3 regions of the Streptomyces sp. NPDC111606 genome follow, and region 1 is predicted to be linked to each of the others. Evidence: riboswitches for the same ligand, from Rfam matches in the RefSeq annotation. Region 1 holds a riboswitch; each other region holds the start of a gene.
The links. A riboswitch is a leader RNA that binds a small molecule or an ion and turns the genes downstream of it on or off. The one in region 1 is predicted to bind cyclic di-AMP.
Positions count from the first base shown of each region.

Region 2: linked by a shared signal. The riboswitch ahead of ACZ7M7_RS38415 (transglycosylase family protein) and the one ahead of ACZ7M7_RS08320 (C40 family peptidase) in region 1 are both predicted to bind cyclic di-AMP.
Region 3: linked by a shared signal. The riboswitch ahead of ACZ7M7_RS19835 (C40 family peptidase) and the one ahead of ACZ7M7_RS08320 (C40 family peptidase) in region 1 are both predicted to bind cyclic di-AMP.

Region 1 is NZ_JBVKBY010000002.1:89,701-91,957, reverse strand. It holds gene pcrA (DNA helicase PcrA) at 1-743, opposite strand, end outside; cyclic di-AMP (ydaO/yuaA leader) riboswitch at 1,109-1,278, shown strand; gene ACZ7M7_RS08320 (C40 family peptidase) at 1,287-2,257, shown strand, end outside.
Region 2 is NZ_JBVKBY010000014.1:109,965-112,221, reverse strand. It holds gene ACZ7M7_RS38420 (transglycosylase family protein) at 1-638, shown strand, start outside; cyclic di-AMP (ydaO/yuaA leader) riboswitch at 845-1,043, shown strand; gene ACZ7M7_RS38415 (transglycosylase family protein) at 1,047-1,727, shown strand; gene eno (phosphopyruvate hydratase) at 2,045-2,257, shown strand, end outside.
Region 3 is NZ_JBVKBY010000005.1:251,254-253,510, reverse strand. It holds gene ACZ7M7_RS19835 (C40 family peptidase) at 1-987, opposite strand, end outside; cyclic di-AMP (ydaO/yuaA leader) riboswitch at 1,044-1,221, opposite strand; gene ACZ7M7_RS19830 (NAD-dependent epimerase/dehydratase family protein) at 1,364-2,257, opposite strand, start outside.

The DNA.
Region 1 (2,257 bases):
GCCTCCCGCAACCGCGACTGGTACAGGGCGTACGCCTGCGCGAGGGTCTTCTCGAAGCCGTCCGTCGCCTGGGCGGCGAAGTCCTCCTCGTCGATCAGCTCGTTCTTCAGATTGCTGATCTTGGCGCTGAAGGACTTGGGCGGAAAACGCTTGGGGTCGAGATCCAGATCACGACATACCAGCGCCATCAGCCGCTTGCTGTCGGCAGCGTCGTAGATCGAGAACGACGAGGTGAACCCGAGCTTCTTGCTCTCCCTGCGCAGGATGCGGACGCACGCGCTGTGGAAGGTCATCACCCACATCGCGTTCGCGCGCGGGCCGACGAGCTGCTCGACACGCTCCTTCATCTCACCCGCGGCCTTGTTGGTGAAGGTGATCGCGAGGATCTGCCCCGGATGCACATTCCGCTCAGCCAACAGGTGCGCGATGCGATGGGTGAGCACACGCGTCTTGCCGGACCCGGCTCCGGCCACGATGAGCAGCGGGCCGCCGGAGTGGACGACGGCCGCACGCTGGTTCTCGTTCAGCCCCTCCAGCAGCGCGGCCGCGTCGAGGGCCGGGCGCGGGGCGCCGTCGCGGTAGTACTCGTCCCGGTCCGGCGGCATGTCGAACTTCCCGCCGAACAGATCGTCCGGAACCGGCTCCGGAGCGTGATCGTCCTCGGGCGGCGGCGGAGGTTCGCCCGCATGGGCCCGCGGGGCCTGGAGGTCCGCCAGGAAGCTGTCGTCAAAGAGGCTGCTCATCGCTCTCCGAGTCTAGGGCGCCCCACTGACAGCCCGCCGCCACCCTGAGAACATCACCTGTTTCAGCACTCATCGATCTTCGAACCCCGCACACCCCAACACCCCCCTCACCCTGCAGAACCATCCCATTACGATGCGCAACCCCTCGAACCCAACCGCCCTAATCCCTCCCACATGCACGCCACCCTCAGAAAATCTGACAAGCAGCCACCAACAGCCCCACATCGACCGCGATCCACGACACACATCGCCAAGGTCACGAAAACGTATCGGGCATATCGAACATCAACCTTCACAGGGGCCACACGAGTTGGCTACCGTGCCGGACAGGCCGTACGACCCCCACCGGCGAACGACGCCGGGCCGCACGGCCTCCGCCGAGTCCGGAGCGCCGCCGTGCAACCCGGAGCCGGGGACCCACCGAACTTGGGGTGAATCGGCTCGACTCCCGCCCGGGGGACGGCCGTAGGGCAACCCTTCCGAAACACCCGCCCGAACCCGACAGCTAACTCGGTAGGCGGAGCATGGAAGGAGTCGCCTCCCTTGGCGTCGCACCGCAAGTCGCGTCCCGCTGGTACGCGCGTAGCAGGCATACGGACCCCCGCCCTCGCCACGGCGGCCCTCACGTCCGTCGCCCTGCTGTCCCAGACGGCCAACGCGAGCCCCTCGACGGACGACAAGCCGAGCCTCGAGGAGGTCGAGAAGAAGGTCGACGACCTCTACCGCCAGGCGGAGTCGGCGACCGAGAAGTACAACGCGGCCAAGGAGAAGACCGCGAAGCAGCGCAAGCGCGTCGACACCCTCCTCGACGACGTCGCCCAGCGCACCCAGAAGCTCAACGACGCACGCGAGGAACTCGGCCGCAACGCAGCCGCCCAGTACCGCACGGGAGCCTCGGCCCCCGACACGGCGACCTTCCTCCTGGCGGACACCCCGCAGGACTACTTCGACCAGACCCAGCTGATGGACCGCATGACGGGCCGCCAGAAGGAATCGGTCGACGACTACTTCACCCAGCAGTCCGCGACGATGAAGAAGCGCCAGGAGGCCGCCCAGAGCCTCGAGACGCTCACCGAGTCGCAGAACGACCTGCGGACGGCCAAGTCCACCGTCCAGCAGAAGCTCGCCGACGCACGCGAACTGCTGTCGAAGCTGACGGCGGAGGAGAAGGCGCGCCTCGCCGCGATCGAGAAGCGCAAGGAGGAGGAGGCCGCCCGCAAGGCGGCGGAACTGGCCCGCCAGCAAGAGGCGGCCGAGCAGCGGCGCCAGGAAGCGGCCCAGCAGCAGGAGAGCAACGACTCCTCGTCCGACTCGTCTTCGTCCGACTCGTCCTCCTCCGACTCGTCCGCGTCGGACTCCTCGTACGCGACCAAGGCGGAGAAGGCCCTGGCCTTCGCCCGCTCCCAGGTGGGCAAGCCGTACGTCTGGGGCGCCACCGGCCCCGACTCCTACGACTGCTCCGGCCTCACCCAGGCCGCCTGGAAGGCCGCAGGCGTCGACATCCCGCGCGTCAC
Region 2 (2,257 bases), on a different contig from region 1:
TCGACACCGGAGTGGAGGGCGATTCACCCTCCGAGGTGTCCGGATCCTCCGGCTTGCTCGATTCGCCCGGCTCATCGAATTCGTCCAATTCGTCCGACTCGCCGGGCTCCTCGAACTCGTCGAACGCGAGCGACGGCCCGTCGAGCTCGTCGAGTGAATCCCCCAGCGCTTCGTCCGAATCGCCCCGGAATTCATCCTCTTCTCCCTCTTCCTCCCCTTCCTCGTCGTCCAAGGCGGACAACTCGGCGAAGCCTGACGCGTCACCTGACGCCAAGGCCTCCAAGTCGCCCGACAGCTCTCCCGTGGAGACCTCGGACGGGGGTAATCAGGACAACTGGGTGCAAGATGTGGGCGCCTGGAGCCTCGTCGACACCAGTGCGCTCACGGGCGAGGAGGCCGGCGCCGGACGTCACCGTGGGCCCAGTGCCGACGAGAGCGAGGCCGCCGACCCGGCCGCCGAGACCTCCGGCCGCCATGCCTCGTACAAGGTCCGCGCCGGCGACACGCTGGCCTCCATCGCCGACTCCCTTGACCTCGAGGGCGGGTGGCGGGCGCTGTATGACGCGAACGCGGGCGCCATCGGCGGCGACGCGAACGACATCACCCCCGGTCAGACCCTGGACGTCCCCGTCGAATAAGGGCCGAACGGGGCGAAAAACAGCGAGAGTTCGCGTCACCTTTCGCACCTGAATGTCCGTTTTGAATGCAGTGAGAGATAGATCTCAGAAGCCCTGATCGTCTTTGTAATTCCGGGAATCGGGTGTCTACGGTCGTGATCGCTCGTCACCGCGAGCCCCGGCTGCCGCAACGCCGAATCCTGCCAGCGGCCGCACGGGAACAGTCGTCGCGTCAAGCGCCGTAGGCAGGAGCGGGGGACCCAAGGTAAGCGCCGGGTCCGGCAGTTGAGGCCCTTCGGGGCCGCACGCCGGAGCCGGCTCGGGGTGAAGCCGCGCAACGCGAGCCGAAAGGCGGACGAGCGCGGCCGGGCAACTCAACCGGCCCGAACCCGACAGCTCACCTCGCAGGCGTCGGTGAGGGGATCCACCATGCTGTTTTCCAGCAAGGGCAAGCACCGTCGTCCGTCCAAGGCCGCTCGCGCCATAGCCGTCGTCGGCGTCACCGGCGCCGCCGTCGCCGCCCCGCTGATGGCGGCCGGCAGCGCCTCCGCCGCCACCGCCTCCGAGTGGGACGCCGTCGCCCAGTGCGAGGCCGGCGGCAACTGGTCCATCAACACCGGCAACGGCTACTACGGCGGCCTGCAGTTCTCCGCCTCCACCTGGGCCGCGTACGGCGGCACGGCGTACGCCGCCACCGCCGACAAGGCCACCAAGGCCCAGCAGATCGAGATCGCCGAGAAGGTCCTCGCGGGCCAGGGCAAGGGTGCCTGGCCGCACTGTGGCACCGGCCTGTCGAGCGCCGCGTACAGCGGCTCCGGCTCCTCGCAGAGCACCGAGTCCGCCCCCCGCGCCACCGAGGAGCAGCCGGCCTCCCGCTCCGCCGAGCGCCCGGCGGCCGAGAAGAAGTCGACCAAGACCGTTACCACCCCGACCGGCAAGAAGGTCAAGAAGGGCGACGGCGAGTACAAGGTCGCCAAGGGTGACACCCTCAGCTCGATCGCCGCGGAGAAGAAGGTCAAGGGCGGCTGGGAGAAGCTCTTCCAGCTGAACAAGGACATCGTCGAGGACGCCGACCTGATCTACCCGGGTCAGCAGCTGCACCTGAAGTAATACGCGGCCTCCAGCTGAACCGCAGGGCCCTCACATCCGTGGAACTCATATTGAAGACCTCGTGAGGGTCACCCCCGTCCCCCACGGGCTCCCCGCTCCGGTGCGTGTTCCCCCGTACGCACCGGAGCGGGGCTTTTTCTTTCCCTGTAAGTCACCCACCCTTTGTTCCGATAGGGAACAATGGGTACGGTTCGGTCCTGTCCACGGGACGGTCGGTCGGCTGCCGATGTCCCCGGGGCGGTTAGGCTCTAGTCGCAAGGCTCACAGCCCCGCACCACCAGCGACACAGTGCTTCACATCCCAAGAAGGAGATACTCGTGCCGTCCATCGACGTCGTCGTAGCCCGGGAAATCCTGGACTCCCGAGGCAATCCCACGGTCGAGGTCGAGGTCGGCCTCGACGACGGCAGCACGGGTCGTGCCGCCGTTCCGTCCGGCGCTTCGACGGGCGCCTTCGAGGCCATCGAGCTCCGCGACGGCGACTCGAACCGCTACCTCGGCAAGGGCGTGGAGAAGGCCGTCCTCGCCGTC
Region 3 (2,257 bases), on a different contig from region 1:
GTCGGTGAGGGGGTCCGGCGTGGTGACTGTCGGGAGCGGGTCGGTGAGCGGGTCCGGCGTGGTGGTCCAGGGCGCCGGCGCGCCCCAGGCCGTCGTGCCGGCCGGGACCGTGGTGAGGCCGTTCGGCCCCTGTGCCTGCAGTGCCTGCCATTGTGCGTCGGCCGAGGGCTGTGCCTCGGCCGAGGGCTGTACCTGGGTCGGCGTGGCACTCCAGGTTTCGGTGACCGGCGCCGCCTCGATCGCCGCGAGCGGCGCGCTCTGCCGCGCGCTGTACGCGGACAACAAGGCGCGTGCCCGGTCGAGCTTGCGCTGGTTCTGCTCCTTGGTCGTGCGCAGAGCGGACCGCTCCTGCGGCTCGGCCGTGAGTTCGGCGGCCGGGACGGGCAGAGCGAGGGCGCTCCCGGCGGTCGTCTGCTGCAGCGCCTCCGAAGCGGCCGGAAGCGCGGCAACGGGCCCGGCGGTCAGTTCGGCCACGGCAGCCGTCCGGGTGGCCGCACCGGACGTCAGCTCGGCGACCGGCGCGGCGGGCAGCTCCAGGGCGCTGCGGCCCGACGACTCCCGCGCCTGATCGGGGCCGTCCGCCGGGCGCTGGGACCGCGTCCCGGCGGGGCGGTCGGGCATCCGGTCGGTCGGCAGCACTGCCGGAACAATCGGACCCACCTTCGCCCGGGCGGCGTCGAACCACTGCCGCGCGACGCTGTCGAGCGCGGGGTCGCTGCGCCTGCTCTCGTCGTCGCGGGGCGTGGCGGCGGCCCGGCGTGCGGTGTCCGTCGGCCGGTCGGTGCGCGCCCGCGATCCCGTCGCCGCCGCGCGGGTGGCGTTGAAGGTCCCCGTGTCCGACTCGGCCTGGTCGTAGAGGGAGCTGACCCGCCGGCTGACCTCCTCGCGGCTCGGCGCCTCGTCCGCGGCAGAGGGGGCAGCGTTGGCCGTCTGGGCGAGCAGGGCCACAGAGGTCAGGGCTGCCGACGCGAGTGCGGAATTGCGCATGCCAGGGAGGCTCAGTGCCCCCGGACGCGCGGTGCGTTCCGGCGCCATGGGTGACGTACTCCTTCCGTACTCCGCCTACCGAGTTAGCTGACGGGTTCGGGCGGTCGTCTCCGGAAGGTGTGCCCTACGGCCCCTGCCCCGAAGGGCGGTTGGGCCGATTCACCCCAAGTTCGGTTGGGTCCCCGGCTCCAGTGGACCCTTGCGGGTGCGCACCGGACTCGGCGGAGGCCGCGCGTCCCGGCGGGGTTCGCCGGAGGTCGTCGTGCGGTCCGATGCGTAACCTAACCAACTTGTGAGCCCCGCGTGAAGATTGACATGTGAAATGTCCGATACGTTTTTGTGACCTTCGACGCTCTGAGTGAGAAGGAGACCGGATTCATCTCGCGGCGCGCTGACTTCGCCACGCTTCGTAATGATCGAGGACCGTCTGCTCGATCGGACGGTAGGTAATGCCCAGCTCGTTCATGCTGCGGCTGTTGTCCACCTGGAACCGGATGCCGAGGTGCTTGCGGATGTAGTCCTGGCTCAGCCCGAACGCCGGGCCCAGGACGTGAACCGGCCAGTGCGGCAGCGCGGTGCGCGGGAGGCGCAGGTCACGGGGATGGCGGGCCCGGATCATGCGGGACATCTCCTGGAAGGACGTCATGGTCGGGGCGGCGAGGATGTAGCGGCCCTTCGCGTCCGGGTTCCGGGCCGCCGCGATGTGCGCGTCGGCCACCTCGCGCACGTCCACCGTGGTGAAGCTGAAGTCGGGTGCGCCGTAGAAGAAGTAGCCCTTGAACAGCTCCTCCAGCAGGAAGAGGCTGCCGGACTCGGAGGTGGGGGTGAGGGAGGGGCCCAGGATCAGGCCGGGGTTGACCGACACCATCCGCCAGCGGCCCTGGGCTGCCTCCGCGTCCCACGCCGCGCGTTCCGCGACCGTCTTCGCGTAGTGGTACGGGTTGTTCTCCACCGTGCTGGTGGTGTTGAAGTGGCGCTCCGACAGCACCGCGTCGTCCATGGCCAGTACGTCGGCGTAGTCGCCGAAGATCGCACCCACGGTCGAGGTGAGGACGAGTCTTTCGATTGTGGGTGTCCGCTCGACGGCCGCCAGCACATTGCGGGTGCCGAGCAGGGCCGGGTCGACGACGTCCCTGCTGCCGTCCTTGATCTTCTCCGGCATGAGGAACGGCGACGCCACATGGAACACCACCCCGCATCCGGTCATCGCCTCGTCGAAGGAGCCCTCGGCCAACAGGTCCGCCTCGAACAGGTGGAGACGGCCCGGATG